Regions from separate parts of the Corynebacterium suedekumii genome, predicted to be linked through region 3. Evidence: riboswitches for the same ligand, from Rfam matches in the RefSeq annotation. Region 3 holds a riboswitch; each other region holds the start of a gene.

Region 1 (7,610 bases), 870 kb from region 3:
TCACCCCTTTCCGTCCTGAGAGTGGCCGTCACCATGTCGTCATCATCGGCTCCGGTTTCGGTGGCCTGTTCGCGGCCAAGGAACTGAAGAACGCCGACGTCGACGTCACCATCATCGACCGCACCAACCACCACCTCTTCCAGCCGCTGCTGTACCAGGTGGCCACCGGCATCCTCTCCTCCGGCGAGATCGCCCCGTCCACCCGCCAGGTCCTCAAGGACCAGGAGAACGTCAACGTGGTCAAGGCGGAGGTGACCGACATCGACGTGGAGAAGCGTCTGGTCACCACCTCCCTCGGCGCCTATGACCGGGTCTTCGAGTACGACTCGCTCATTGTCGCCGCGGGTGCCTCCCAGTCCTACTTCGGCAACGACCACTTCGCCGAGCACGCCCCGGGCATGAAGACCATCGACGACGCCCTGGAGATCCGCGCCCGCGTCGTCGGCGCCTTCGAGCGCGCCGAGCTGGCCAAGGACGCCGCGCAGCGCGAGCGCCTGCTCACCTTCGTCATCGTCGGTGCCGGCCCCACCGGTGTGGAGCTGGCCGGCCAGCTCGCCGAGCTGGCTCACCGCACCCTCGTCGGCGAGTACTCCAACTTCTCCACCTCCGCCGCGAAGATCATCCTGCTCGACGGCGCGCCGCAGGTGCTGCCGCCCTTCGGCAAGCGTCTCGGCCGCAACGCCCAGCGCGAGCTCGAGCGCCTCGGCGTCGACGTGCGCCTCAACGCGATGGTCACCGACGTCAACGACAAGACCGTCACCTACAAGAACTCCACCGACGACTCCGAGACCACCATCGAGGCGTTCACCAAGATCTGGTCCGCCGGTGTCGCGGCCTCCCCGCTGGGCAAGCTCATCGCCGACCAGACCGGTGCCGAGATCGACCGTGCCGGCCGCGTCCAGGTCAACCCGGACCTCACCGTCGGTGAGCTGAAGAACGTCTTCGTCATCGGCGACATGATGAACTACCAGAACCTCCCCGGCGTGGCCCAGACCGCCATCCAGGGTGGCCAGTACGCCGCCGAGCTCATCGCCGACGAGATCGCCGGCCGCTCCACCCCGGAGCAGCGCGAGCCCTTCGAGTACTTCGACAAGGGTTCCATGGCCATCGTCTCCCGCTTCAACGCCGTGGTGAAGATGGGCAAGGTCGAGGTGACCGGCTTCGTCGGCTGGGTCCTGTGGCTGGCCGTCCACGTCCTGTTCCTCGTCGGCTTCCGCAACCGCCTGGTCTCCATGCTCAACTGGGGCCTCAACAGCGTGTCGCGTACCCGCTACAACCTGGCCACCACCCGCCAGCAGCTGCATTCGCGCACCGCGCTGATGAAGCTGTCGCAGTTCACCTCCGAGATCGAGGGTGACACCCCCATCGAGCTGCGCGACACCACCAAGTTCACCGGCAAGAAGCAGCTCCGCTGACTTCTCCCCCGCTGATCTGATCCTCCCCGACTCGGCTCCACCGTCATGTGGTGCCGGGTCGGGTGATTCCGGGCCTGGAACGGCCCGAAAGCTGGTCAAAGATCACACCTATACACCGGATCGTTACCGTCCGGGCGCTGGCAGATTGTGGTCAGACCACTTATACTGGGCGCATACGTGGCGCAGGAGCTTCGCCGTCGCGTCGCCGGGTCACAGCGCCGGCGGTGCGGAAGTAAAGCAGCCGGGAGCTTGACGTGCCACCGCACCCCGTTCACCACCGACGAACACCCTGAGAGGTTCCACCCGTGACCACTGCCACCACACCGCAGGCCGACGCCACCAACGCCTGGGAGGGTTTCCAGGACGGCCCCTGGCTCGAGTCCATCGACGTCCGCGACTTCATCGCCCGCAACTTCACCCCCTACACCGGGGACGCCTCGTTCCTGGCCGGGCCGACCGAGAAGACCCTGCGCACCTGGCAGCACCTGGAGGACAACTACCTGTCGGTGGAGCGCCAGCGCCGGGTGTTCGACGTGGACACCGACACCCCGGCCGACATCGACGCCTTCGGCCCCGGCTTCATCTCCGACGACGATGACGTCATCGTCGGCCTGCAGACGGACACCCCCCTCAAGCGCGCGATGATGCCCTACGGCGGCTGGCGCATGGTGGAGACCGCGATCCGCGAGTCGGGCCGGGAGCCGAACGAGGACATGAAGAAGATCTTCACCCGTTACCGCAAGACCCACAACGACGCGGTCTTCGACATCTACACCCCGCGCATCCGGGCCGCCCGCTCCTCCCACATCATCACCGGCCTGCCCGACGCCTACGGCCGCGGCCGCATCATCGGCGACTACCGCCGTGTCGCCCTCTACGGCGTCGACCGCCTCATCGCCGACAAGGAGGCCGCGAAGCACGCCGCCGGCCCCCAGGGTTTCTCCGAGCACTGGGCCCGCTTCCGCGAGGAGCATGCCGAGCAGATCAAGGCACTGAAGAAGCTCAAGGCGATGGCCGCCGACTACGGCTTCGACATCTCCGGCCCGGCCACCACCGCCCAGGAGGCCGTGCAGTGGACCTACTTCGGCTACCTCGGTGCCGTGAAGTCCCAGGACGGCGCCGCCATGTCCTTCGGCCGCCTGTCCTCCTTCTTCGACATCTACATCGAGCGTGATCTGCAGGCCGGCCGCATCGACGAGTCCTTCGCCCAGGAGCTCATCGACGCCCTGGTGATCAAGCTGCGCATCGTCCGCTTCCTGCGCACCGAGGACTACGACCAGATCTTCTCCGGCGACCCCTACTGGGCCACCTGGTCCGACGCCGGCTTCATGTCCGACGGCCGCCCCCAGGTGACCAAGACGTCCTTCCGCCTGCTGCAGACCCTGCGCAACCTGGGCCCCGCCCCGGAGCCGAACATCACCATCTTCTGGGACGATCAGCTGCCGGAGGGCTACAAGGAGTTCTGCGCCGCCATCTCCATCGAGACCTCGTCCATCCAGTACGAGTCGGACAAGCAGATCCGCGAGCGCTGGGGCGACGACTCCGCCATCGCCTGTTGTGTCTCGCCCATGGCCGTGGGCAAGCAGATGCAGTTCTTCGGCGCCCGCGTCAACGCCGCCAAGTCCCTGCTCTACGCCATCAACGGCGGCCGCGACGAGATGACCGGCAAGCAGATCACCAGGGAAGGCCAGTTCACCCCCATCGAGGGCGACGGACCGCTCGACTTCGACGAGGTGTGGACCAAGTACGAGGAGATGCTCGACTGGGTCGTCGGCACCTACGTCGAGGCGCTCAACATCATCCACTGGTGCCACGACAAGTACGCCTACGAGGCCATCGAGATGGCCCTGCACGACTCGGACATCGTCCGCTCCATGGGCTGCGGCATCGCCGGTCTGTCCATCGTCGCCGACTCCCTGTCCGCCATCAGGTACGCCAAGGTCACCCCCGTGCGCGACGACTCGGGGCTCATCGTCGACTACATCACCGAGGGTGAGTTCCCCACCTACGGCAACGACGACGACCGGGCCGACGACATCGCCGCCACCATCGTCCACACCGTCATGGCCAAGATCAAGGAGATCCCTATGTACCGGGACGCCATCCCGACCCAGTCGGTGCTGACGATCACCTCCAACGTGGTCTACGGCAAGGCCACCGGAAACTTCCCCTCCGGCCACCGCGCGGGTACCCCCTTCGCCCCGGGCGCAAACCCGGAGAACGGCGCCGACAACCACGGCATGGTCGCCTCCATGCTCTCGGTGGGCAAGCTCGACTACCACGACGCCCTCGACGGCATCTCCCTGACCAACACCATCACCCCGTCCGGACTCGGCCGCACGAAGGACGAGCAGGTGACCAACCTGGTCGGCATCCTCGACGCCGGCTTCATCATGGACGAGAACTGACCCACCCCAAACCCCGGAACCAACCCCGAATCACCCGAGGAGCACATCACATGTCCACCAAGACCTTCGACGAGCGCATGGCCGACATGAAGGCCAACCGCACCGCCCACAACATGGAGTCCGGTCTCTACCACGCCAACATCAACGTCCTCGACCAGTCGACGCTGGAGGATGCGATGGAGCACCCGGAGAACTACCCCAATCTCACGGTGCGGGTGTCCGGCTACGCCGTCAACTTCGTCAAACTGACCAGGGAACAGCAGGCCGACGTCATCTCCCGTACCTTCCACCACGGGGCGTAGATGGCCTCCACTGACGGCATCACCGGCGTCGTCCAGCTGACCCCGGAACTCGGCGAACGGGTCCGGGGTGTGGCCGGCGGCATCGGTGGCACCGCCGAAGACCTCACCCGCCCGGAGCTCATGGCGGCCCGCCACACCGGTGACGTCGCCCTGGTGCACTCCTGGGAGATGGTCACCGCCGTCGACGGCCCCGGCACCCGGATGACGCTGTTCCTCTCCGGCTGCCCGCTGCGCTGCCAGTTCTGCCACAACCCGGACACGATGGAGATGCGCACCGGCACCCTCGAGAAGGTCGAGGACGTGGTCACACGCATCCGCCGCTACAAGCGGGTCTTCGGCGCCTCCGGCGGCGGACTGACCATCTCCGGCGGCGAGCCGTTGTTCCAGATCGCCTTCACCCGTCGGGTGCTGCAGGAGGTCCATGACGCCGGCATCCACACCGCGATCGACACCTCCGGCTATCTCGGGGCCCGGCTCACGGATGAGGACCTGGCCAACATCGACCTGGTCCTGCTGGACATCAAGTCCGGCGACGAGGAGACCTACACGGAGGTCACGACCCGGGAGCTGCAGCCGACGATCGACTTCGGCGACCGGCTCGCCGCCGCCGGCAAGCCGGTGTGGGTGCGCTTTGTCCTCGTCCCCGGGTTGACCGACGCGACGGAGAACGTGGAGAGTGTCGCGGACATCGTCGCCCGCTGGCCCAACGTCGAACGAGTGGAGGTCCTGCCCTTCCACAACATGGGCGCGGACAAGTGGCGTGAGCTGGGAATGAACTACCGGCTCGCCGACACGAAGCCGCCGACGGCGGAGTCCCTGGCCGCCACCCGCGATATCTTCCGCTCGCGGGGGATCACCACCTACTGACCCGCGTTCTGCTACTGTCTGCCGTTACGACATGGGGTGCGCGCTTCGACAGCGCGCTGAGATCACACCCATTGAACCTGCTCTAGCTTGTACTAGCGAAGGGATTGTCATGGCAGTTTTCCGTGCGCTCAGCGCACTCCGGGAGGCGACTCCCCTGGTCCAGTGTCTGACCAATTCGGTGGTCATGGAGACCACCGCCAATGTCCTCCTCGCCGCCGGCGCCTCGCCCGCGATGGTGGACACGCTCGAGGAATCCGCGGAGTTCGCGGCGATAGCCAGCGGTGTCCTCATCAACGCGGGCACCCCCTCCGCCGAGCGCTACGCCGGGATGCGGGAAGCCGTGCGCGGGGCCACCGCGGCCGGCACCCCCTGGGTCGTCGATCCCGTCGGTGCCGGCGGGCTGGCACACCGCACGCGGTTCCTGCTCTCGCTTGTCGACGCCTCCCCCACCGCCGTCCGCGGCAACGCCTCGGAGATCACGGCCCTGGCCGGCCTGGGGGCCGGCGGGCGGGGCGTGGATGCCACCGAGACCGTGGCCGACGCGCTGCCCGCCGCCCGGGCACTGGTCGAGCAGACCGGTGGGGTCGTTGCCGTGTCCGGCGACGTCGACGCTCCCTCGGGGCGCTGACGGCCGCCTACCTCTCCGTCGAGGGTGTCGACGACCATGACGCGGTGCTGGCCGCCCACGCCCATGTCGGCGCCGCCGGGCAGCTCGCCGCCCACCGGTCCAACGGACCGGGCAGCTTCGCGGTCGCCTGGCTCGACGCCCTCGCCGAGGTCGACGATGCCCGGATCGCCGAGCTGGTCAGCGTGGAGGAGGCATGAGCGGAGCAATGGGCACGGTGGACTGGAGCCTGTACCTGGTCACCGACCCCGTGCTCGGCGGCGGGCCGGACCGCGTCGTCGACATCGCCACCCGGGCAGTGGCCGGCGGGGCGACCGTGGTCCAGCTGCGCGACAAACACGCCACCGACGCCGAGGTCGAGGCGACCGCGGCGGCCCTGCTCGATGCGGTGGACGTGCCGGTGTTCCTCAATGACCGCGTCGAGGTGGCCCGCCGACTGCGCTGCCACCTGCACATCGGCCAGATCGACATCCCCTTCCCCCGGGCCCGGGCGCTCCTGCGGGATGACCAGATGATCGGCCTGTCCGTCGGCTCGGACACCGAACTCGACGCCGTCATCGCCCTCGATGGCCGGGGCCCGGACGTCATCGGCATCGGCCCCGCCTTCGACACCACCACCAAGGCCAACGCCCCGGCCGGCCTCGGGGTCGAGCGCGTTCACGCCCTCGCCGACCGGGCCCGCACCGCCGACCTGCCCTCCGTGGCCATCGGCGGCATCGACGCCGACCGGGCCGGACTGTTCACCGACACCGCCGTCGACGGCATCTGTGTCGTCTCCGCCATCATGGCCGCCGCCGATCCCGCCGCGGCTGCCAGGGACCTCAAGGAGGCCTACACCCGATGATCCCCCGCATTCTCTCCATTGCCGGCACCGATCCCACCGGCGGGGCCGGCATCCAGGCCGACCTCAAGTCCATCACCGCCGCCGGCGGCTACGGCATGAGTGCGGTCACCGCGCTGGTGTCCCAGAACACCCGGGGTGTCCGCGCCGTCCACACCCCGCCGCGGGAGTTCCTCGCCGAACAGCTGGCGGCCGTGTTCGAGGACGTGGCCGTCGACGCGGTGAAGATCGGCATGCTCGGCGACGCCGACACCGTCGCCGTCGTCACCGATGCGCTGGCCGCCTACGGTGGCACCATTCCGGTGGTGCTCGACCCCGTCATGGTCGCCAGCTCCGGCGACCGGCTCCTCGACGAGAACGCCGAACAGGCCGTCCGCGAGCTGGTCCACCGCGTCGACGTGGTCACCCCCAACCTCCGGGAACTGGCCGTGCTCACCGGGCAGAAGACGGCACAGGACTTCGAGTCCGCCGCGACCCAGGCCGTTGACCTCGCCCGGCACTTTGACGTCACCGTGATTGTCAAAGGTGGCCACCTGACCGGACCCGTCGCCGACAACGCCGTCGTACACCCGGACGGGCAGGTCCACCGGGTGCCCAGCCCGCGGATCGACACGACCAACACCCACGGCACCGGCTGTTCCCTCTCCTCCGCCCTGGCCACCCGGCTGGCGCTCGGCGAACCTGTCGAACGGGCCCTGGCATGGGCCACCCGCTGGCTCCATGAGGCGATCACCCACGCCGATGACTTGAACGTCGGTGACGGCAACGGACCCGTCGATCACGGGCACCGCGCCCGACGCCTCGAACGGGCCGCGTCCACGCGACCCTGGCCGCATCTGCGCGGCGACATGCCCACCACCCCGGCACCCGTTCCGCGGCTGACCCCCGCCGGGCCACACACCGCCGCACTGTGGGAACGCACCGGCCAGGTGTGGGCCGAGATCATGGCGCTGCCGTTCATCCGGGGGCTGCGCGACGGTTCGCTGCGGAACGCCGACTTCGCCTTCTACCTTGACCAGGACGCCCAGTACCCCAGCAGGTACTCCCGCGCGCTGGCGCTACTGTCCGCCGCGGCCCCGGATCATGAGGGCCAGGTCGCGTGGACCGCTGGCGCCCTCGAATGCGTCGTCGTCGAGGCGGAACTGCACCGCG
Region 2 (7,610 bases), 1.2 Mb from region 3:
AGATCCTGCCCAAGGGATTCGAGGAACTCACGGCGGTGTGGGGTGAGCAGCTCGGCGCGTGGGGCGCGGTGGGCTCCTTCTTCTTCGGCATCGCCGTCATCGCGGTGATCGACCGCCTGGTGCCGGGGCCCATCAACCCGCACGAACGCGGCATCGGCGCCGATCCGTACCTGGACGCCCAGCGGCTGCGGCTGATGAAGATGGGCGCGTTCACCGCGGTGGCCATCGCCATCCACAACTTCCCCGAGGGCTTCGCCACCTTCATCGCCGGGCTGGAGGACCCGCAGGTGGCCGTGGCCGTGGCGATCGCCATCGCCATCCACAACATCCCCGAGGGCGTGGCCGTGGCCGTACCCATCCGGGAGGCCACCGGATCGCGGACGAAGGCGTTCGGATGGTCCCTGCTCACCGGCCTGGCGGAGCCCGCGGGCGCGCTCATCGGCTTCCTGCTGTTCATGCCGCTGCTCGGCCCGGTGGCCCTGGGTATCGCGTTCGCGGCCGTCGCCGGCGTCATGGTGTTCATCTGCCTCGACGAGCTGCTGCCCACCGCGCAGGCCACCGGCCGCCACCACACCGCCGTCTACGGCCTCATCGCCGGTATGGCGGTCATGGCTGTCTCCCTGCTGCTGCTGACCTGACCCACCGGTCGACACCGTAGGCGGCGACCGCCACCACGACGAGCAGCGGCAGCGTCCACCACGGCGCCCACGTCAGCTCCCAGGCGATGACCGCCGCGAACAGCGGCGACTGCTGCATGACCGCCAGCACCCCGGCGGCACCGATGAGGGCGAAGACGGCCACCAGCCCGGGGTCCACCCCGACCAGCACACCCACCAGCCCGCCGAGGGCGGCACCGACGGCGAGTGCCGGGGTGAGCGTGCCACCCACCGCGCCCGAACCGAGGGAGAACGCGGTGAGCAACGGCTTGGCCACCAGCAGGGCGAGAAAGACCCAGGCGGGGGAGTCCGCGTCGAAGGCGGTGCGGACGATGAGCTCGCCGTTGCCGGTGACCCCGGGCAGGACGAAGGAGACCGCGACGACACCGGCGGTGGCCACTCCGACGGTCAGCGGCAGCCACGCCGGGGACGACACCCCGTGGCGCTGGACGAGACCGACGAGGGCGAGGAACCCACGGCCTGCGACAACCGTGAGGGGAACGGCGGCCGCGAGCCAGGCGAGGGTGGTCACGTCGAAGGCGACCTCGGGAAACCGGTAGATCGGGCGGATGCCCATGATGAGCCAGGCGGTGACCGTCGCGATCGCGGACATGAGGGCGGCCACCGCCACCGAGCGCCAGGTCCGCCGACCGGGCAGGACCTCCACGGCGAAGAGCAGGCCGGCCAGCGGGACGTTGTACACCGCGGCCAGGCCCGCGCCGGCGGCCGCGCCGATGAGCAGCCGGCGGGCCTCCACCGGCACGGTGAACCGGCGGGCCAGGGCGTCGAGGACGGCGGCCGACGCCTGGCGGGGCGCCTGCTCCCGGCCGAGGGACACGCCGGACCCGACGGCCAGGATCTGCAGCAGGGCATCCGCGACGGTGCGGCGCAACGGCAGCCGGTCATCGGTGAGCAGGGTGTCCTCGACCCCGCGGACCGGGCCGTGCCGGCGCAGCAGCCACCAGCCGGCGCCGGCGAGCACACCGCCGAGCCCCGCCGCGACGACGGGGTGGATGACCTCGAGCCCGCCGGCCAGGAGCTGGATCCGGTGGATGAGCCAGGCCAGCGCCCCACCGATGAGCCCGGCAATGATGCCGCCGAGGACGGTGAGGAGCAGGATCCGGGCGAGCACGCCCGTGATCCTACTGCTCGTGGTGGACCGAGTCGACGGCCTTGCGGCCGGTCATCTTCTTCACGCCCATGACGATGCCGGCGACGATGACACCCCAGATGAGTCCGACGATGAGGGAGAAGAAGGTGTTGACGAGCCACCCGAGGAACCCGCCGCCGGCCGCGACCTCGAGGCCGTGGATGAAGTCGTACGGCCAGGTGATCCCGAACTCCTCGAGACCGACGACGATGATGTGGCCACCGACCCACAGCATGGCGAAGGTGCCGATGACGGAGATGGCGGTGAGGATCTTCGGCATGGCGGCGACCAGGCCGCGGCCGAAGGCCTCACCCCTGCCGGTCTCCACCATGTGCAGGCCGACGTCATCCATCTTCACCAGCAGGGCGACGGCACCGTAGACCAGGGCGGTGATGCCGATGGCCACGACGACGAGGACGGCTGCGCGGAAGAGCATCGGCTGATCGGCGATCTCGTTGAGCGAGATGACCATGATCTCCGCCGACAGGATGAGGTCCGTGGTGATGGCACCCTTGACCAGCTTGTCCTCCGCCTCCTTGGCGTTGACCTGGTCCTTGACCGGCGTCTTCTCCTCCGCGTGGCCGTCGTGGGGCAGGACCTTGTGCAGGATCTTCTCCGCACCCTCGAAGCACAGGTACGTACCGCCGACCATGAGGATCGGGGTGAGCGCCCACGGGGCGATCCACGACAGCAGCAGCGCGATCGGCAGGATGATGACGAGCTTGTTGAACAACGAGCCCTTGGTGATCCGCCAGATCATCGGCAGCTCCCGGGTCGGGTTCACGCCCGCGACGTACCGGGGGGTCACCGCAGCGTCATCCACGACGACGCCGGCCGCCTTCATGGACGTCTTGCCGGCGGCCGCGGCGACGTCGTCGATGCTGGCGGCGGCGCTCCGGGCGATGAGGGCGACGTCGTCAAGCAGGGCAATGAGGCCACCGGCCATGGCGGAACCTTTCGTTGGACGGGTGCTGGGGGGGAGCAGGGGGTCGTACTGAACAGTGAAATACTACGCCCGGCGGTAGGTGTGCGCACCTAGACTTGGCCGACATGAGAATCGCGATCATCGGAGCCGGCGCGGTCGGCGGCTGGTTCGGCGGACGCCTCGTGGAGACGGGACACGACGTCGTGTTCATCGCCCGCGGCGAGACCCTCACCGTCCTGCGCGACCGGGGCATCACCCTCAACGATGCCCCGCCCGTCCCCGTTCCGGCCGTCCCTGCCCTGTCCGAGGCAGGCGAGGTCGACCTGGTGCTGCTCGCCGTCAAGGCGACCACGGAGACGGACCTGACGGGGATGCTCGCCGGGCTGGGGGAGGGCGTACCCGTGGCGGTGACCCAGAACTCGGTCGAGGTGCCGCAACTGGTCGCCGACGTCGTGGGCACGGAACGCACCTGGCCCGGCGTCGTGCGCGGCTACTTCCACCACACCGGTCCCGGTGCGGTCGAGTTCCACGGCGGCCCCATCTCCTACACCTACGGCACCTGGGACGGCAGCGACGATCCACGGGTGGACGAGTTCGGCGCGGCCTTGACCGCGGCCGGGGTGGAGGCGGTGATCCGGGACGACATCTTCGTCGGTGTGTGGGCCAAGGCCATGTTCGTCGTCTCCACCGGCGCCCTCGGGGCACTGACCGGGGCACCGCTGGGTCAGTTGCGCACCCGTTACCGGGACTCGCTGGCCGCGATGATGACGGAGATCCACCACACCGCCCTGGCCCACGGCGTCCCGCTGGAACCCACCGCGGTGGCCGACACCCTCGCCTTCGCCGACCGCATGCCCGCTATGGCCACCAGCTCCATGCACCGCGACCTGGTCTCCGGAGCCCCGGCGGGGGAGACCGAGCTCGACGCTCAGGTGGGTGCGGTCTGCCGGATGGGCGATGCTGTGGGCGTGGACACCCGCCTGCACGATCTCCTGCTGACGGTGCTGGAACAGCGCGGAGAGCAGACACCCCTGGGGTAGCCTGAGTGGCATGACCGCCTCCGCCACCGCCCGCGTCCGCTGCGAGAAGCCAGGGCGGTACGCCAGGTCACTGGCCGCCCGCTTCGCGCACGCCGCCCACACCGACTGGGACGACGACCTGGGCCGCGGCCACCTCATGTTCACCTGGGGCCACGACGCCGAGGTGGACATGATCGCCGGCGACGGGATCCTCCTGCTCCATCTGGAGTGCGCCGCCGACGACGTCAACCAGCTCGAGGCCATGGTGGGCACCGGGGTGGTGGAGCTGGCCGAGGGCTTCGGGGCGGAGAGCATCGAGGTGGAGTGGAAACGCGCCGGGGGAGAGCCGGGCACCCGATGGGTGGGCCCGAGATCCACCCCTGCTGCGGGTGGGCTAGACTGACCGGCGCACATTGACACCACGGGTGCCCGGTGAAACTCCGGGCTGAGACGCCGTCCACGGCGAACCGTCGAACCTGATCCGGTTAGTACCGGCGCTAGGGAGACATACTGTGACCACTGATTCCTCGCGCGCCTCCTGGCGCGTCATCGACATCATCATCGCCTCCGTCCTGGGTGTGGCCTGCGGCCTCATCTTCTGGCTGTGGAACTCCATCGGCTATGCCTGGTTCACCGCCATGGACGCACTCACCCCCGGCTTCGGCGGCCTCGCCGTGGGGATCTGGCTCATCGGCGGCGTCCTCGGCGGGCTGGTGATCCGCAAACCGGGCGCCGCCCTGTTCGTCGAACTGCTCGCCGCGATCGTCTCCGCCCTGCTGGGTAACCAGTGGGGGATCGAGACGATGTACTCCGGCCTGGCCCAGGGCCTCGGCGCCGAGCTCGTCTTCGCCGCCTTCGGCTACCGCCGCTTCACCCTCCCGGTGGCCATGCTCGCCGGCGTCGGCGCGGCCGTGGGGGCGTTCATCCTCGAGCTGTTCACCAGCGCCAACCTGGCCAAGTCGCTGACCTTCAACTCCATCTACCTCACCTGCCTGGTCATCTCCAGCGCGATCCTCGCCGGCCTGCTCGGTCACTGGCTGGTCAGGGCACTGGCCGCGACCGGTGCCCTCGACCGTTTCGCCGCCGGCCGAAAGCGCGTGTGATGGCTCCGCTCGTCGAGGCCCGCGGCCTCGGCTGGCGGCACGCCTCCCGCATCCACCCGGCACTGTCCGGCATCGACCTCACCGTCCGGCGCGGCGAGCGGATCCTGCTCACCGGCGACTCCGGGGCAGGCAAGTCCACCCTGCTGGCCGCCCTGGCCGGCTTGCTCGGTGACGAGGAGGACGGCGACCAGGCCGGCACCCTCACCGTCCGCGGCACCGTCGGCATGGTCCTGCAGGACCCCGACTCCCAGGTCATCTCCTCCCGCATCGGCGACGACGTCGCCTTCGGCTGCGAGAACCTCCGTGTCCCCCGCGACGAGATCTGGCCCCGGGTCCGCCGCGCCCTCGATCTGGTCGGACTGGACCTGCCGCTCGACCATCCCACCCGGTACCTCTCCGGCGGGCAGAAGCAGCGGCTGGCGCTGGCCGGCGTCATCGCCATGGGTGCCGAACTCATCCTCCTCGACGAGCCCACCGCCAACCTCGACCCGGCCGGACAGACCGAGATCGTCGAGGCCGTCGAGGCCGTGGTGGCCGAGACCGGAGCCGCCCTCATCGTCGTGGAACACCGCCCGCACCTGTGGCGGGCGATGATGGACCGGTTCCTGCGCCTGGAGTCCGGCACGACCGGCACGGCCGGCACGGCCGGTGGCTCCGGTGGCGGGGGCAGTGCCCGCCTTGTGGAGACCACCGCCGACGACCTGCCGTCGCTGCCGGTGCTGCCCGCCGCCCCCGGCGTCCCCGCCGGGACGCGTTCCCTGGTCGAGGCCCGTGAGCTGCAGACCATCTGGGGCCCACCCCGGACCCTGGACCTGCCCGCCGGATGCTCGACCGTGCTCACCGGGCCCAACGGCGCCGGCAAGTCCACCCTGGCTCTGACCCTGGCCGGACTCCTGCCCCCGGAGGGCGGTCGACTGCACTACGCCGAGGACCTGCGCCAGGGACTGCGGAAGGCGCCCCACGCCTGGACCTCCCGGCAGCTGGCCGACCGCATCGGCTACGTCTTCCAGGACCCCGAGCACCAGTTCGTCGCCCGGACGGTCGGCGAGGAGATGGCGGTGTCCGGAGGTGACCCGGATCGGATCGACGAGCTCATGACCCGCCTGCGGCTGGCGCATCTCGCCGAGGCCAACCCCTTCACCCTCTCCGGCGGGGAGAAACGCCGCCTGTCCGTGGCCACCGCCCTGGTCAACGCGCCGACACTGGTGGTCCTCGACGAACCGACCTTCGGCCAGGACCCCGGCACCTTCACCGAACTGGTCGGCCTGGTCCGGCAGCTCACCGCCGACGGGGTGACGGTCCTGTCCATCACCCACGACGAGGCCTACCGCCACGCCCTCGGCGATCATGAGGTGGTGATCCGGTGAACCTCCTGCGCGACATCAACCCCGTCACCCGCATCCTCGGGCTCATCCTGCTGACCACCCCGCTGCTGCTGTCGGTCGACGTCGTCTCCGCCGGGGTGGCCCTGGCCTTCACCGTCCTCGTCGCCCCCTTCTGCGGCGTCAGCTGGGGCCGGCTGCTGCGCCGCGGCTGGCCCATCCTGCTCGCCGCGCCGCTGGCCGCCATCCCCATGGCCCTCTACGGCCGACCGGAGGGGGAAACCTACGCCCAGTTCCTCTTCGCCCACGTCACCGACAACTCCCTCCAGCTGGCCGCGGCGATCTTCGTCCGTGTCCTCGCCGTCGGCCTGCCCGTCATCGTCCTGTCCGCGGACGTGGACCCCACCGACCTCGGCGACGGCCTGGCCCAGGTCCTGCGCCTGCCTGAACGTTTCGTCCTCGGCGCCGTGGCCGCCGCCCGCCTGGTGTCGCTGTTCCGCGACGACCTCGACTCCATGCGTCGCGCGCGCCGGGCCCGGGGGATCGCCGACCAGGGCCGGATCCGCTACTTCCTCACCCTCGCCTTCGGCCTGCTCGTCCTGTCGCTGCGCCGGGGAGCCAAGCTCGCCACCGCCATGGAGGCCCGCGGCTTCAACCGCGTCGCCGAGCACGGCCGAACCTGGGCGCGCGAGTCGAGCCTGTCCGCGCGCGACTGGATCGTCATGGCCGTGTGCCTGGTGGTGTCCGTCGCGTCGATCGGCATCGCCGTCGCCGTCGGCTCCTTCCGTTTCCTGGGGGTGGCATGACCCGCCTCACCGTCCTCGTCGACGGCCCCTCCGGTGCCGGCAAGACCACCTTCGCCGAGGCCGTCTCCCGTCGCACCGGGATCCCCGTGGTGCACCTCGACGACTTCTACCCGGGCTGGTCGGGGCTTGCGGCCGCCTCCCGCATGGTCGTCGACGATGTCCTGCACCCCACCCGGCCCGGCTATCGCCGCTGGGACTGGGAGAACTCCGTTCCTGCCGACCGGGTGTTTCTGGACCCGGGGGATTCGCTCCTCATCGAGGGAGTGGGGGCGATCACCGAGGCGTCGGTGGCCGCTGCGGGACTGCTTGGCGACGTCCTCACTGTCCGCCTCAGTGCCCCCGTCACCGTCCGTAGGGCCCGGGCTCTCGCCCGGGACGCCGACTACGAACCGTGGTGGGACATGTGGGCGGAGCAGGAGGCCGGGCACTTCGCAGAGCACGGGGATCTGCCCGTTGACTTCGAACTGGAGTGGACCCCGGAAGGATTCTCCGGGGGTGGCGGGGGTGGCCCGGCGATAAACATTCACGGGCAGTTGCCAGACGTCTGATGTGGCAAACGGCAGGTGAACGGCCCGTTACGCCGGCGTAGACCCGGTGGCTTTCCGGCCAAAACGTGACGGCGGGGCGGT
Region 3 (7,610 bases):
TGACGTAGGAGGCCTCGTCGGAGGCGAGGAACACGTACGCCCCGGCGAGCTCGGCGGGCTGACCGGCCCGGCCGACCGGTGCCTGCTGGCCGAACTCGGTGAGCTTGTCCATCGGCTGGCCGTAGCTCGGCTGCAGCGGGGTCCAGATCGGGCCCGGAGCGACGGCGTTGACCCGGATGCCCTTCGGGGTCAGCTGGGTGGCCAGCCCCTTGGACAGGTTGTTCATCGCGGCCTTGGTCATGGCGTAGTCCAGCAGCGTCGCCGAGGGCTCGTAGGCCTGGATGGAGCTGGTGAAGATGATCGCCGAACCCGGCTGCAGGTGCGGGATCGCCGCCTTGGTCACCCGGTAGGCGCTGTAGATGTTGGACTTCATGGTGGCGTCGAAATCCTCGTCGGGGATGTTCTCGATGCCGTCGTGCCAGATCTGGCGGCTGGCGTTGTTGACCAGGATGTCCAGCCCGCCGAACGCCTCGACGGTGTCGCGGACGATCTTCTCGCACTGCGCCAGCTCGCACAGGTCACCCGGCAGGGCGAGAGCCTTCTGGCCGGCGGCCTCGATGGCCTCGATGACGCGGTCGGCGTCCGCCTGCTCCTCGGGGAGGTAGGAGATGGCCACGTCCGCGCCCTCCCGGGCGTAGGCGACGGCGACGGCGGACCCGATGCCGGAGTCGCCGCCGGTGATCAGGGCCTTGCGCCCCTGGAGGCGGCCGTGGCCGACGTAGCTGTCCAGGCCGATGTCGGCCTTCGGCTCCATCTCCTTGTCCAGGCCGGGGTGGGGCTGGCGCTGCTCGGGTGGCTCGATGGTGGGGTAGAGGGAACGGGGGTCATGCATGGTGGTCCTCCTGTCACGCATTAGTCATGTCTGATGTGAGCGCCCAGAGTACCCATATCCTGGACGGCATGCGCCTCTCCGTTCTCGACCGGGCCAACGCCACCAGTACCGCCACCGGCACCGCCACCATCTCCTCCACCGCCGACGTCCTGCAGGGTGTGCTCGACCACGCCCGCCACGTCGAAGCCCTCGGCTTCGCAGGCTTCTTCGTCGCCGAACACCACGGCGTCCCCGGCATCCCCGGCACCCAGCCGGCGATGCTCGCCACCGCCGTCGGCGCGGCCACCAGCCGGATCCGGGTGGGCACCGCCGGGATCATGCTGCCGGCGCACCAACCGCTCATCGTCGCCGAGCAGATCACCACCCTCGAGGCCCTGTACCCCGGGCGTGTCGACGCCGGCATCGGCTCCTCCGTCGGCTTCACCGCCGCGGTCCGCGCGTCCCTGCGGCAGGGGGATGCGGCCGAGCTGAAGGCCCGCTACCCGGAGGACCTGCGGGAGATGCTCGGCCACCTGACCACGGACACCCCGGTGTGGCTGCTCGCCGGTTTCCGCTCCGTCCTGCTCGCCGCCGAACTCGGCCTCGGCGTCATCCTCGGCGGCCCCAACCAGGCGGACGCCGCCGACCTCTACCGGCGCAATTTCCGCCCCGGGCGTATCGACGCCCCGCAGGTCATCCACTCCCTCAACGTCGCCGTCGCCGACACGACGGACGCCGCCCGCGACCTCCTCCTGCCGGAGGCCTTTGCGCAGGCTCACGCCCGCACGACCGGCGTGTTCGAGGCGCTGCGCCCGGTCGATGAGCTGCCGACGCCCACGGAGAAGGAACGACGCCGGATGGCGGAGACCCTGGCGATGGCGGTGTGGGGGACCCCGCGGGACGTCGAGAAGCACCTGCGCGGACTGGGCGACGTGCTGGTCACCGGCGGGATGAGTGATCCCGCGGGGCGGGCGCGGTCGGAGGAGCTGCTGGCTGAGCTGGTGTGACCGGCCCCCGGCACACAGGAAACTCCCAAGTATAGGTATTACTATTGGTCGCGTACCTCATAGTCACCATATTTTTCAGGAGTTTTTCCATGACCACCACTGATTCCGGGCGCCTCGGCGCCCTCCGTTCCGCCGGCTTCACCGCCCTGCTCATCCGCGGCATCCTCGGTATCATCCTCGGCGTTCTGCTCCTCATCGCACCCCTGACCAGCGCCACCATCCTCGCCACGATGGTCGTCCTGTTCATCGGATTCTGGCTCATCCTCGACGGTCTCACCGCCTGCTCTTTCGCCTTCAAGGAGAAGAATCACGATGTCAGTGGCTGGGGGTGGACGCTCGCCGGTGGTATCGCCGCCGTCCTCATCGGTATCGGCGCGATCATCTACCCGCTGACAGCCGCGGTGGCCGGCACCCTCATCATCCTCTGGTTCCTCGTCGCCGGCCTGTTCATCCGGGGCGTCCTCGAGCTCGGTGACCGCCAGCTCGGGGGCTGGGGTATCGCGCTCGGCATCATCAACATCCTCGCCGCGATCGCCATCGCCGTCGCCCTGTGGACCAACCCGGCCGTCGCCCTCGGGGCGTTCATCTGGGTCGCCGCGATCTACGGCATCGTCTTCGGCATCGTCGCCGTGATCGCCGCCTTCAAGGTCCGCAACGCCTGACGCTTGCTAAGGTGACGGTCTCGTGACACGGGGTGCTGCCCGCCCATCGGAGCAGCTGAGAACACACCCGTCGAACCTGATCCAGTTAGCACTGGCGAAGGGAATGTCCGGACGCGGTCTTCGACCTCATCGCCGAGGGCACCCCGTTGCAGTCGGTGACCACTCCGGAGGAATTCGCCGACGCCATCCTGTTCTTCGCCTCCCCGTGGGCGCGATCCGTCACCGGCCAGAACCTGGTCGTCGACGGTGGCCTGGTCAAGGACTAGTCGGGCCGGATCCGGTCCCGCTTGCTGGCGTGGAACAGCTCCGGGTCAGGCGGGGGATCAGTGTGGACGCGGGCGGGCCGCCAGGTCGCCCGGGCCTGCTCCAGGTCCACGGCGGCCGCGGCGAGGAAGTCCGCGACCGCCTCGATCACCGGTGGTTCGCAGGTGGGACACGAGTTGACCTCGTAGACCACCAGTTCGCCGGTGGCCCGGTTCTCGCCAATGTCGATGCCGCCGATGAGCGTGCCCGCCGCCCGGGAGGCACGCGCCGCCAACTCGGACAGCTCCGGGGTGAGCGGGCAGGGGGCGAGGTGGCCGCCGGCGAGGATGTTGGTGATCCACTTCCCGGGCGGGGCGTAGCGGTACATGGCGAACACGGGGTGGTGGTTGACGGTGTAGACGCGGATGTCGCGGCCCGGATTGTCGATCCAGGGTACGACGTAGTAGCCCTCGTCCCGCTCCCGCAGCCGGGCGAGCAGGGCGGGGGCGTCGGCGGCGTCGGCAAGCTTCTCGACGCCGCGGCCCCCGTGCCCCACCAGCGGCTTCACCACGGCGGGGGCGTCGAGATCCTCGAGCCAGTCCTGCAGGGCGGTGTCGTCGCGCCCGGTGATGACGGGGTAGCGCAGCGCACCACCGTCGCTGAGCAGAGTGGAGTCGAGGAACTTGTTCTGCGCGCGGAACAGCGTCATCGCGTCGTTGATCACCGGCACCCCGAGCCGCGCGAACACGTCGAGGTAGGACATGCCCGGCACCAGGAGGTCATCGAGGACCCAGCCGACGACGAGGTCGGGGTGGAGCTCCAGGGGGCCGACGCTGAAGCTCACCTCGTCCGGGTCCATCCTGGTGACGATGTCATGTGGATGCACCCGGATGACCGACACCCCACGCGCGCGGAGTGCCGGGAAGAGGAGGTCATGGTCCTCCTCGTCCGTGTCATCGCCGAGAATGACGATGAGTGGACGGTCCGGTGTGAGCGGATCGTCGAGACGACTCAACATGAGCGCCATCTTATGTGTCGTCGGCGGGGCAGGTGGGGAGTTCGGTGCCGATACAGTGGTGGGCATGCGCGGATGGAATCTCAAGAACGCCTCGGCCGTGGTCATGGTCGCCGGCCTCGGCTTCGCTGCCTGGGACGCGCTGGGGCAGACCCCGCGGGTGGTCGGGGCAGCAGTGGCGATGATCGCCGCCCTCGTCCTCGTGTGGCGGGTGTCCAAGGGAACCCGGCGCCTCGAGTCCTTCCTCTCCGCGCTGGTCCCCTCGCTCGTCGCCGCCGGATTCATGACGATGTGGCTGTACCAGGCCTCCCCGGACACGCCGTCCCCGCAGAACGGGGCAGGTGGGATCGGTGAGACCACCGCGGTGGCGTCCGGTACCCTCCCCGCCCCGCCGGTGGCGAACCTGACGGACCTGCACGCCCAGTCCCTCGACATCGCCGACCAGCTGACCGACGGCGGTTCGGAGCGGGTGTTCCGCTCGCAGCTGAAGACGGACGTCAACGCCGGCGGCTCACTCATCGAGGTCGTCGAGGGGGACTCCGTCTACCGCGCCCGCCTGGAGACCTACCCCGAACGGGAATGGCAGTGGGAACAGCGCATCGATTCGCTGCAGAAGACCACCTTCAACGGCCACGAGGTGACCCTCGACTTCGCCACCACGATGGCGCAGCTCCGGGAGGATGCCGCGACGATCGGCATCAACGCCGCCTACGAGTCGGTGTGGATCGATCCGGGACACTCCAGCTTCCAGCCGCTGGAGTCCGCCAACCCCCGAAAACTGCCCGTGCTGCAGTTCAACTCCACGGTGGACGGTCGTGAGCTGCGTCCCCAGATCCTCGGCGACGGCACCCTGCCGGGCACGTTCTTCGACATCACCGACCAGTCGGCAGTTGTCGATGAGATCATCGCCGCCCTGCGCCTGGACAACCGGCCCACCACCGGCATCGATGTGCAGACCCTCACCGCCCGCACCCCGACGGCCCTGGAGCCGCGTCTCGACGACCGCCCGGTCTACGGTGGCGTCGAGTTCCGCGGCGCCGTCGGCGCCGAGACCCTGCAGGTCACCGTCGGCGTCGGCCAGTTCCCGACCGTCTTCTCCCGCACGCCCACCGAGGGCCTGGGATCAGTCCCGCTCGACAGCATCCCGGCGGACTCCCTGGACAGGTTCCTGCCGGACACCGATCAGCCCGTGGCCTGGCAGGTGCGCGCGGAACCGGGCGGAACGATCCTCCGCGTCATCGAGGCCCCCGGCGTCCCGGAGCAGCGGCACCGCCTCTAGGCGGGCCGTCAGGCCGAGGGCAGTTCCCCGCGCTGCACACGTTCGAGGCGGGCGACCGCCGGCAGTGAGGCCGGCAGCAGGCCAGCCTGCACCAGTGACCGGACCGTCTCCAGTGCCCGGCGGTAGTAGGTCTGCCGCTCATCCTCCGTCGCCGCGCCCTGCGCATGCCGGTAGAGCTTGAGCCCGGTCTCCGCCTCCGCCCGGTAGGTGGCCGAGAGGTTCGAGGTACCCGTGGAGCGGGCGTAGCGCTCCGCACCCGCCCACGCCATCCGCAGCTCATGGACCGAATCCACGTAGGCGTCGACCTGGGCGGGCGTGCCCTCGGACTCCGGTTCCGCCCGGGTGGCGGCGGCGAGGGCGTCGAAGTAGCGGTGCACCTCCGGGCGCGAGCGGTCCCACAGGCCGGGGAAACGCAGCAGCATCTCCGGGTCGAACTCCCACGCGGCGTAGGCGTCGAGCACCTCTCGGTGCTGTATGCGGGCCTGGTCGAGCGGGGAGATCTGCGGTTCGGCGGGCAGCTCTGACGGTGGCTGTTTCATCGTGGCCACGATGACGATGAGGCCGACGAGCGCGACACCCACGCCCGCGAGAAAGCCGACCGTGCCACCCAACGCCCAGGCGACGAGGGCGGCGAACCCCACCCACGGGACGGCGACTGCCATGCCGGCTGACGGTTTCATGGCTGTGAGGGTACCAGCGGGGGCGAGCCGATACCCGGGGCCGATACTGTTGTGCGCATGAGCGAGCGGCCCATGGACAGACACCACCGGCGTGCGGCCGTGGGCGGCGGCCTCGCCGTCGCCGGTGGGCTCGGCGCGGTGGCCTGGGAGGACAACGGCACCCGGGAAGTGCTGATCGGCGCCGGATTCGCCGTCCTCGGCGCCCTGCTCATCGTGTGGACGGTGAACAGACACTCCCGCCCCGTCGTCGCCGTTCTCAGCGCGCTGGTCCCGGCCCTGGTGCTGACGGTCGTCGTGTCGATGGCGATGCTCAACCCGGGCGCCTTCGACACCAACCGCGCGAACCGGATCATCGACAGCGGTACCCACCCCGCCAGCGTCGTCCACGACCTCGAGGCCCTCCAGGATCACGCCCTGGCGGTGGCGGACACCCTCGTCCCCGACGGATCGTCGAAGCTGATCGACATGACACTGACCACCGACGTGGCCACCACCGGCAGCAGTGTGTCCGTCTGGGACGACAACGGCGACGTGGTCACCGCCCGCCTGGAGGGGTACCCGGAGCGGCAGTGGACGTGGAAGAAGCGCCGGAGCTCGCTGGAGTCCCCCACCTTCGACGGACGCGACATCACTCTCTCCTACGCCCCGGTCCTGGCGGAACTCGAGGAACGGGCGCAGGGCATCGGCCTGCGGCCGGCGTTCGAGACCGTCTACATCGTCCCCGGTCACTCCGCCATGCAACCGCTGGCCTCCGCCAACCCCCGGGCCCTGCCGGTGCTGGAGTTCCGCTCCCACGTCGGCGGCCGTGACATCACCGCCCAGGCCCTCGCCGACGGCACCCTCCCGGACTCCTGGTTCGACCTCACCGATCCCGAGGCGTCCGCGCAGATGGTCCGGGACGCCCTGCTTCTCGACGACCGCACGTCCCCCGCCCGCCTGCAGACCCTCACCGCCCGCACCCCCGCCAAGCTCCACGAGTCCCCGTCCTTCGACGACCGTCCGCGCCACGGCGGAGTGGAGTTCCGGGGCACCGTCGGCGGGGAGCACCTGGCGGTGACCGTCGGCATCGGCCGCTTCCCGGAGATCCGCGAGCGCAACGAAGTCGACGGGCTGGGGTACCTGCCCCTCGACGAGATCCCGCCCGGCCTTGACCGCGTCTTCGAGCCGACCGATCTGCCCTTCACCTGGCAGCTGCGGGCAGAAAGGGACGGGCCCGTCTACCGGGTGATCAACGCCCCCGGAGCCGAGGAGACGTCGGCCCCGGCGGGCTGACCAGTTCGTCACGCTGCTCCGCTTCCAGCCGGCCGACCGCCGGCAGCGTCGCCGGGAGCAGCCCCGCCTGCACGAGGGCGCGGACCTTCTCCAGGGCCCGCCGGTAGTAGGTCTGCCGTTCCTCGGCGGTCACCGCTCCCTGCGCGTGGCGATACAGCTTGAGACCGGTGTCCGCCTCACTCCGGAACCGGGCGGAGAGATTCGTCGTGCCGGTTGAGCGTGCGTGGCGTTCAGCCCCGGCCCACGCCATCTGCAGCTCCTCCACCGCCGCCGCGTAGCGTCCGACCTGCGCATCGCTCGCCCGGCCCTCCGGCTCCGCGAGCGTGGCGGCGGACAGGGCGTCGAAAAAGCGGTGCACCTCCGGTTTCGACTGGTCCCACAGCCCGGGGAAACGCAGCAGCATCTCCGGGTTGAACTCCCACTCGGCGTACTTGTCGAGCACGGCGCGGTGCTCTCCCCGGGCCTGCGCGAGCACCTCGATCTCCGGAGCTTCCTCGGGGGAGTCCGGTTTCGGCGTCACCGGCACATGCGGGGCGATGCCGGTGACTGCACCGACGATGCCCACGACGTAACCGGGCAGCCCGCCGATGGTCCACGCCACCCACGCGGAAGCCGCGATCCAGGCGGCGACGATCGCGAGC

The links. Region 3 has a riboswitch for thiamine pyrophosphate ahead of QP029_RS00865 (SDR family oxidoreductase). Riboswitches for the same ligand answer to the same signal wherever they lie in the genome.
Region 1: it holds a riboswitch for thiamine pyrophosphate, as region 3 does, so the genes downstream of both, thiM (hydroxyethylthiazole kinase) here and QP029_RS00865 (SDR family oxidoreductase) in region 3, are expected to answer to the same signal.
Region 2: it holds a riboswitch for thiamine pyrophosphate, as region 3 does, so the genes downstream of both, QP029_RS09030 (ECF transporter S component) here and QP029_RS00865 (SDR family oxidoreductase) in region 3, are expected to answer to the same signal.

Annotation. Positions count from the first base shown of each region.
Region 1 is NZ_CP126970.1:2,159,083-2,166,692, reverse strand. Features, by position in the region: gene QP029_RS10855 (NAD(P)/FAD-dependent oxidoreductase) at 1-1,415, shown strand, start outside; gene QP029_RS10850 (pyruvate formate lyase family protein) at 1,721-3,823, shown strand; gene grcA2 (autonomous glycyl radical cofactor GrcA2) at 3,874-4,125, shown strand; gene pflA (pyruvate formate-lyase-activating protein) at 4,126-4,992, shown strand; TPP riboswitch at 5,015-5,114, shown strand; partial or broken gene thiM (hydroxyethylthiazole kinase) at 5,096-5,817, shown strand; partial or broken gene QP029_RS10825 (bifunctional hydroxymethylpyrimidine kinase/phosphomethylpyrimidine kinase) at 5,826-7,610, shown strand, end outside.
Region 2 is NZ_CP126970.1:1,787,875-1,795,484, forward strand. Features, by position in the region: gene zupT (zinc transporter ZupT) at 1-638, shown strand, start outside; gene QP029_RS09010 (chloride channel protein) at 607-1,788, opposite strand; gene QP029_RS09015 (DUF808 domain-containing protein) at 1,799-2,752, opposite strand; gene QP029_RS09020 (2-dehydropantoate 2-reductase) at 2,857-3,771, shown strand; gene QP029_RS09025 (DUF2218 domain-containing protein) at 3,782-4,153, shown strand; TPP riboswitch at 4,162-4,271, shown strand; gene QP029_RS09030 (ECF transporter S component) at 4,263-4,853, shown strand; gene QP029_RS09035 (ABC transporter ATP-binding protein) at 4,853-6,220, shown strand; gene QP029_RS09040 (energy-coupling factor transporter transmembrane component T family protein) at 6,217-6,981, shown strand; gene QP029_RS09045 (nucleoside/nucleotide kinase family protein) at 6,978-7,529, shown strand.
Region 3 is NZ_CP126970.1:172,715-180,324, reverse strand. Features, by position in the region: gene QP029_RS00880 (SDR family oxidoreductase) at 1-832, opposite strand, end outside; gene QP029_RS00875 (MsnO8 family LLM class oxidoreductase) at 901-1,818, shown strand; gene QP029_RS00870 (DUF308 domain-containing protein) at 1,908-2,480, shown strand; TPP riboswitch at 2,499-2,601, shown strand; partial or broken gene QP029_RS00865 (SDR family oxidoreductase) at 2,588-2,746, shown strand; gene QP029_RS00860 (ATP-grasp domain-containing protein) at 2,743-3,741, opposite strand; gene QP029_RS00855 (hypothetical protein) at 3,806-5,017, shown strand; gene QP029_RS00850 (hypothetical protein) at 5,026-5,697, opposite strand; gene QP029_RS00845 (hypothetical protein) at 5,755-6,969, shown strand; gene QP029_RS00840 (hypothetical protein) at 6,926-7,610, opposite strand, start outside.